Regions from separate parts of the Nocardia sp. NBC_01377 genome, predicted to be linked through region 1. Evidence: predicted binding sites of a transcription regulator. Region 1 holds the regulator's gene; the other holds the start of a gene.
The links. The regulator HspR, encoded in region 1, represses chaperone genes until heat shock. The targets are predictions, from matches to a motif close to ANNTGAGTNNNNNNNACTCANNT.
Positions count from the first base shown of each region.

Region 2: a site for HspR is predicted at 1,608-1,630, ahead of lon (endopeptidase La). Genes of this name have one in related genera too.

Region 1 is NZ_CP109566.1:7,017,689-7,021,104, reverse strand. It holds gene grpE (nucleotide exchange factor GrpE) at 1-377, shown strand, start outside; gene dnaJ (molecular chaperone DnaJ) at 435-1,592, shown strand; gene OG225_RS32400 (heat shock protein transcriptional repressor HspR) at 1,592-1,993, shown strand; gene OG225_RS32395 (globin domain-containing protein) at 2,743-3,416, shown strand, end outside.
Region 2 is NZ_CP109566.1:7,354,505-7,357,920, forward strand. It holds gene lon (endopeptidase La) at 1-1,589, opposite strand, end outside; gene OG225_RS33930 (NAD-dependent succinate-semialdehyde dehydrogenase) at 1,693-3,027, opposite strand.

The DNA of each region.
Region 1 (3,416 bases):
CGATCGACGCGGCGAAGGCCTCGGTGGTCACCGAATTGCTCGGAGTGCTCGACGATCTCGACCGGGCGAGGGCGCACGGCGATCTGGAGACCGGACCGCTGCGGTCGGTGGCCGACAAGCTCGCCGACGCGCTGCGCAAGCAGGGCCTGGAGGAGTTCGGGGCCGAGGGCGATCCCTTCGACCCGACCCTGCACGAGGCCGTGCAGCACGAGGGTTCCGGGCACGATCCGGTGATCGGCATCGTCATGCGCAAGGGTTATCGATTCGGCGACAGGGTGCTTCGGCACGCGCTCGTCGCAGTGACCGACGCGGCCGAACCGGTCGAGCCATCCGAGACAGAGGCTTCGGATGCTGATGCCGAAGCGAACAACCGGTAGACCCGCGGGAAGCCGCGAACGCCGAATATCCGACACCGTGAGAGGAGGAGAGACCGGGTGAGTCAACGGGAGTGGATCGAAAAGGACTTCTACAAGGAGCTGGGTGTCTCCTCCAGCGCCTCGCAGGACGAGATCAAGAAGGCGTATCGCAAGCTCGCCCGTGATCTGCATCCGGACGCCAATCCGGGTGACGCCAAGGCAGAAGAGCGGTTCAAGACCGTCAGCGAGGCGCACGCCGTGCTGTCGGATCCGGCCAAACGCAAGGAGTACGACGACACCCGCAAGTTGTTCGCGGGTGGCGGCTACGGCCGCGGCGGGTTCACTCCCGGTGCGGCGGGCGGATTCTCGCAGGATTTCAATATCGGCGACATCTTCGGCAACGCCAACGCGGGCGACGGTGGCCTCGGAGATCTGCTGGGCGGCCTGTTCAATCGGGGCGGCGCGCGGACGACGAACCGTCCGCGCCGCGGCGCCGATGTGGAGACCGAGACGACACTCGGATTCCGCGAGGCCGCACAGGGCGTCACCGTTCCGCTGCGGATGACCAGTCCCTCGCCGTGCACCACCTGTCACGGCAGCGGCGCGAAGCCGGGGACCAGCCCCCGGGTCTGCCCGCATTGCAACGGCGCGGGCGTCATCAGCCGCAATCAGGGCGCGTTCGGCTTCAGCGAGCCGTGCGACGACTGCCGAGGCACCGGATCGATCATCGACGATCCCTGTGTCGACTGCCGTGGCACCGGCATCCAGAACCGGACCCGCACCATCACGGTGCGGATTCCGCCGGGTGTCGGTGACGGGCAGCGGATCCGGCTGGCCGGACAGGGGGAAGCGGGATTACGCGGCGCGCCCTCGGGCGATCTGTACGTGAGCGTGCACGTGAGCCAGGACAAGGTATTCGGCCGCAACGGCGACGACCTGACCCTGGTGCTGCCGGTCAGTTACAGTGAGTTGGTCCTGGGGACAACGGTTTCCGTGCCGACGCTGGAGGGTCGGGTCGGTGTCAAGGTGCCTCCGGGCACGGCCGACGGCCGGATTCTGCGGGTGCGCGGGCGCGGTGTGCCCAAGCGCGGCGGCGGCGCCGGTGACCTGCTGGTCACCGTCAAGGTCGCGGTGCCGCAGAAGCTCGACGACAGTGCCGCCGAAGCGCTGCGACGCTACGCGGAGGCGGAACAGACCAGCGGGTTCGATCCCCGCGCCGGATGGGCAGGTGCGTAATGTCCACTGATCCGAAGAAGGCCTCCGGTGGGGCCTCGCGTGCCGAGTTCTTCATGATCTCGGTGGCGGCCCAGTTGGCGGGCATGCACGCGCAGACTCTGCGCACCTATGACCGCCTCGGACTGGTGACGCCGCAACGCACTTCGGGTGGCGGGCGGCGCTATTCGGCAAGGGATGTGGAGTTGCTGCGCGAAGTGCAGCGGCTGTCCCAGGACGAGGGCGTCAACCTGGCGGGTATCAAACGGATCATCGAATTGACCAACCAGGTGGAGGAGTTGCGGCAGGCCGTCGCCGAGATGGCGGCCGAGCTGGAACGACTGCGTGCGGGGTACCGGCCGGATTTCGCGCCGCCGCAACGCAGTACCGCACTGGTGGTGTGGAAACCACGCCACCAGCGCTGAGTTCACGAAAACTTCGGGCCCCGGCCCGGCGCACTTCGCGTGTGCCGGAATCCGGGGCCCGAAGTCGTTTCGCGGGAATACGCGCCCGGTATTCCACAGCTGTGCAAGCCCCCTGTTCACACCTGTGGACAAATACGCGTCGCCTCGGTTCGGGATCGTGTCGTGATGGGAGAGCGGGCGTCGCGGTGGTGCGCGCCGATCGGGGGAAACCATTCGGCAAACTTCCGATCGGGTCCCCGATTTCCGGACCGCATCGGAAATGGCCGGATGCCCCGGGATTTTCCCTCCCGCCGCGTGGATTCGTTAGCCGACGGTAAGCGGGTCCGGATCCGAATCCGGCCGTTCGGATTCGAGCATCGCACCGCCGGATCGTCGGTCGCCCGCAGCCCTCGCCCCGCTCGCGTTCCGCCTCCGCCCGACCCGTATCGGCGGCGGGTGACCGCGCTCGAGTTGCCGAAAAGTCGCTCCGGGGACAGGATTCGGACGAAGCTTGCAAAACGGATCGTGCGAATTCGGTGGATGGATGTCCGAATCGACCTGGTATTATCGGTCTTTCAGTCGGTTTCTCGCATGTTTCTCATTATCCATCCTCGTTTCGTAGAAATTACACGCTTGATGTTTAACAGTGACGTTCCGTAGCTGGCAAACCTCGCCTACACTCCTTGGCATCGGCTGCTGACGAGTGTCCCGCGGCATCTCACTCGCTGGCACGTTATGTGTTCCGAGTGCGAAATGGGGTTGTGACGCAAATGGATTCGCGCACCGTCGCTTTGATCAGAACCACGTTCAAGGCGGTTGCTGCGGAGGAGGGGGGTCCGGAGAAGCTGGCCAGTTCGTTCTATGCGACATTGTTCACGGACTACCCCCACGTCCGCGATTTCTTTCCCGCGGCGATGGACTCGCAGCGTGACCGGCTGGTCAAGGCCATTTCCTACACGCTCGATCGGCTCGAGGAGCCGAACAAGTTACTACCATTCCTCGCCCAACTGGGGCGCGACCATCGCAAATACGGCGTCAAGCCGGAACATTACGTCGCGGTGGCCACCTCGCTGAAAACCGCGATGCGTCGCTTCGCCGGTACCGAGATGTGGACCGACGAGGTCGAGCAGGCATGGGACGACGGATTGACCGTCATCGCCGAGACCATGATCGGCGCGGCAGACCAGGAGAAGACGCCCGCGGTCTGGTCGGGCACCGTCATCGAGTCCCGTTCGGTGCTGCGCAATCTCACCGTCGTGCGACTGCAACTGGACAAACCGATGAGCTATGCCGCGGGCCAGTACATGAGCGTGCAGGTGCCGTCCCGGCCGCGGATGTGGCGCTACCTCTCACCCGCCGTGCCCGCGAACGCCAACTGCGAGATCGAATTCCACATTCGCAGCGTGCTCGGCGGCTGGGTCAGTCCGGCCATCGTCGGCCAGAC
Region 2 (3,416 bases), 340 kb from region 1:
GTGTAGTTCGCGGCGATCTCGCGCAGCGCCTCCTCGGTGATCGACACCTCGTCGACGGTCAGCGCGTTGCGTTCCAACTGCCGTGGCACCAGGAAGTCACGGGCGATGGCCACCTTGTCATCCTCGGTGTAGCCGTCGACGGTGATCAATTCCATCCGGTCCAGCAGCGGGCCGGGAATGGTGTCCATGACATTGGCGGTCGCGATGAACAGCACATCGGACAGGTCGAGATCCAGGTCGAGGTAGTGGTCGCGGAACGTGTGGTTCTGCGCCGGGTCGAGCACCTCGAGCAGCGCCGCCGCGGGATCGCCGCGGAAATCGGAGCCGACCTTGTCGATCTCGTCCAGCAGGACGACGGGATTCATCGAACCCGCCTCCTTGATGGCGCGCACGATCCGGCCCGGCAGCGCGCCGACGTAGGTGCGCCGGTGTCCGCGGATCTCCGCCTCGTCGCGCACACCGCCGAGAGCGACACGCACGAACTCGCGGCCGAGCGACCGCGCCACGGATTCACCGAGCGAGGTCTTACCGACGCCGGGCGGGCCGACGAGGACGAGCACCGCGCCGGAACCGCGTCCGCCGACGACCTCCAGCCCTCGCTGGGCACGCCGCGCACGCACCGCCAGGTACTCGACCATGCGGTCCTTGACCTCTTCCAGGCCGTGGTGATCGGCGTCGAGTACCGCGCGCGCGGCCGCGACATCGGTGTTGTCTGTGGTCTTCACCGCCCAAGGCAATTCCAGGACGGTGTCCAGCCAGGTGCGGATCCAGCCCGATTCCGGGCTCTGATCGCTGGCGCGTTCCAGCCTGCCGACCTCGCGCAGCGCCGCCTCCCGGATCTCACCGGGCAGATCGGCCTGTTCGACGCGGGTGCGGTAGTCGTCGGCGCCGTCCGGCTCGTCCTCACCGAGTTCCTTGCGGATGGCGTTGAGTTGCTGGCGCAGCAGGAATTCACGCTGGCTTTTCTCCAGCCCCTCGCGCACGTCGTCGCTGATCTTCTCGGTGACCTCGGCCTCGGCGATATGGGCCTTCGTCCACTCGATCAAGGTGGTCAGACGCTGGATCACATCGGGGGTTTCCAGCAGTTCACGCTTCTGATCAGCGGTCAGGTACGGCGCGTAGCCCGCGGTGTCGGCGACGGCCGACGGATCGGTCAGCTGATTGACCGCGTCGATGATCTGCCAGGCCTCGCGCCGCTGAAGGACCGAGACGACGAGTTTCTTGTATTCGACGGCGAGTTCGGTGGTGCGCCCGTCGGCGGGCGGAATCTCGACCGGCTCGGCCTCGACCCACAGCGCCGCACCCGGTCCGGTGACCCCGTGTCCGATCTTCGCGCGCCGTTCGGCCTTCAATACGGCCGCGGGCGCGCCGCCGCGCATCCGTCCGACCTGTTCGATGGTGGCGACGACGCCGTAGGTGGCGTAGCCCTCCGTCAGCCGGGGCGCGAGCAAGACCGCCGAGGTCTTGGCGGCCTGCGCGGCGTCGATGGCGGCCTGCGCGGATTCGTCCAGTTCGATGGGCACGACCATGCCCGGCAGCACGATCGGATCGGTCAGGAACAGCACCGGCAAATTCTGAGGTGTAGTCACGTGTTCGGCCCTTCTGAAAGTTGAGCGACGCCTACTCAACCCCACCTCCGGCCGGTTTGTTCCACCTGCCGGGGGTTCGCTCACAGCGAAGGGATCCCGGCGCTCAGCCGATGCGGATCAGTTTCTTGTTGACGAACTCATCGATGCCGTAGCGGCCGAGTTCACGGCCGAAGCCGGATCGCTTGACGCCGCCGAACGGCAATTCGACCCCCTCGGCGCCGACCGCGTTGACGAACACCATTCCCGCCTCGATCCTGTCCGCGACGCGGCGGGCCTGGTCCTCGTCGGTGGTGTACACGTAGGAGCCGAGGCCGAACGGCGTGTCGTTGGCCAGCTCGACGGCCTCGTCCTCCCCCGCCACCCGGTAGACCGCGGCGACCGGGCCGAACAATTCCTCGCGGTAGTCGGCGGGCAGGTTGGTGAGCACCCCCGGCGGGTAGTAGGCGCCGTCGCGGCGGCCCTCGGTGACGAGATCGGCGCCCGCGGCCACGGCTCGCCCGATCTGGTTCTCCAGACGCTCGGCGGCCGCGGTGGACGACAACGGTCCCAGATCGGCCGACTTGCGCAGCACCCGCGTGGTGAATTTGTCCAGGAACTCGTCGTAGATGTCGTCGGCGACGATGAAACGTTTGGCGGCGTTGCAGGCTTGGCCGGTGTTCTCGAACCGGCCGCCGACCGCCGCGTCGACGGTCGCTTCGAGGTTGTCGGAACTCAGGACGATGAACGGGTCGGAGCCACCGAGTTCGAGGACGACCTTCTTGAGGTTTCGGCCCGCGATCTCGGCGACGGCCGCGCCCGCCCGCTCGGAACCGGTGAGCGAAACTCCCTGCACGCGCGGGTCGGCGATGATCTCGGCGACCTGTTCGTTGGTGGCGTAGATATTGACGTAGGCGCCGTGCGGGAAGCCCGCGTCGAGAAAGATCTGTTGCAACGCGGCGGCCGACTCGGGGCACTGCGGCGCGTGTTTGAGCAGGATGGTGTTGCCGAGGGTCAGGTTCGGCCCGGCGAAGCGAGCGACCTGGTAGTACGGGTAGTTCCAGGGCATGATCCCGAGCAGGACACCGACCGGGGAACGCCGGATCAGCGCCGATCCGTCGCCGTCGAGCAGGGTGATCGGCTCGTCGGCGAGGAACTTCTCGGCATTGTCGGCGTAGTAGTTGTAGATCGCCGCGCTGAACTCGACTTCGGCGGCGGAACGGTCGAGCCGTTTGCCCATCTCCCGATTGATGATGCGTGCCAGTTCGTCCTTGCGCTCGGTGTGCAGCCGGGCGACGCGACGGATCGATGCCGCCCGCTCGGCAACCGTCGTGGCACGGCCCCATTCACGGTGAGCCGCCGCGGCGGCGGTGATGGCGTCCTCGATCTGCGCGGCCGTCGCCGTCGGATATTCCTCGACCACTTCACCGGTCGATGGATCGGTAACCGCGTACAGGCTCATGGGTCGTATTCCTTTCAACGGCGATCGGCGACTGCTTGACTTGTCGAGGCACACTGTCGTAGGTGTCTGCCATGGGTCGACGACGCGGTCGGAGTGACCGGGTACGCACGCATACCTGGGCCGTACTGCGCGGCAGACGGGAATCGGTGCCACTGATTAGATGCCAGTACGCGCACATTCAGTAGTCGGCGCGCCCGGCGTGGTCGAAGTGATTCCAGCGGGAGGTCTCGCGTCAGGTGGTGACCGGTCTTGCGGCGACGGTGCGGTGCGGCGGGTCCGACCGGGCACGGGAGACCCTCGGACAGGCACGTTGATCGATCCCGAAAAAATATTCGGGAATTCGTGCGCCGGGGATGTCGAGAACGCTCGACCGGCTCCGTCCCAGGGGT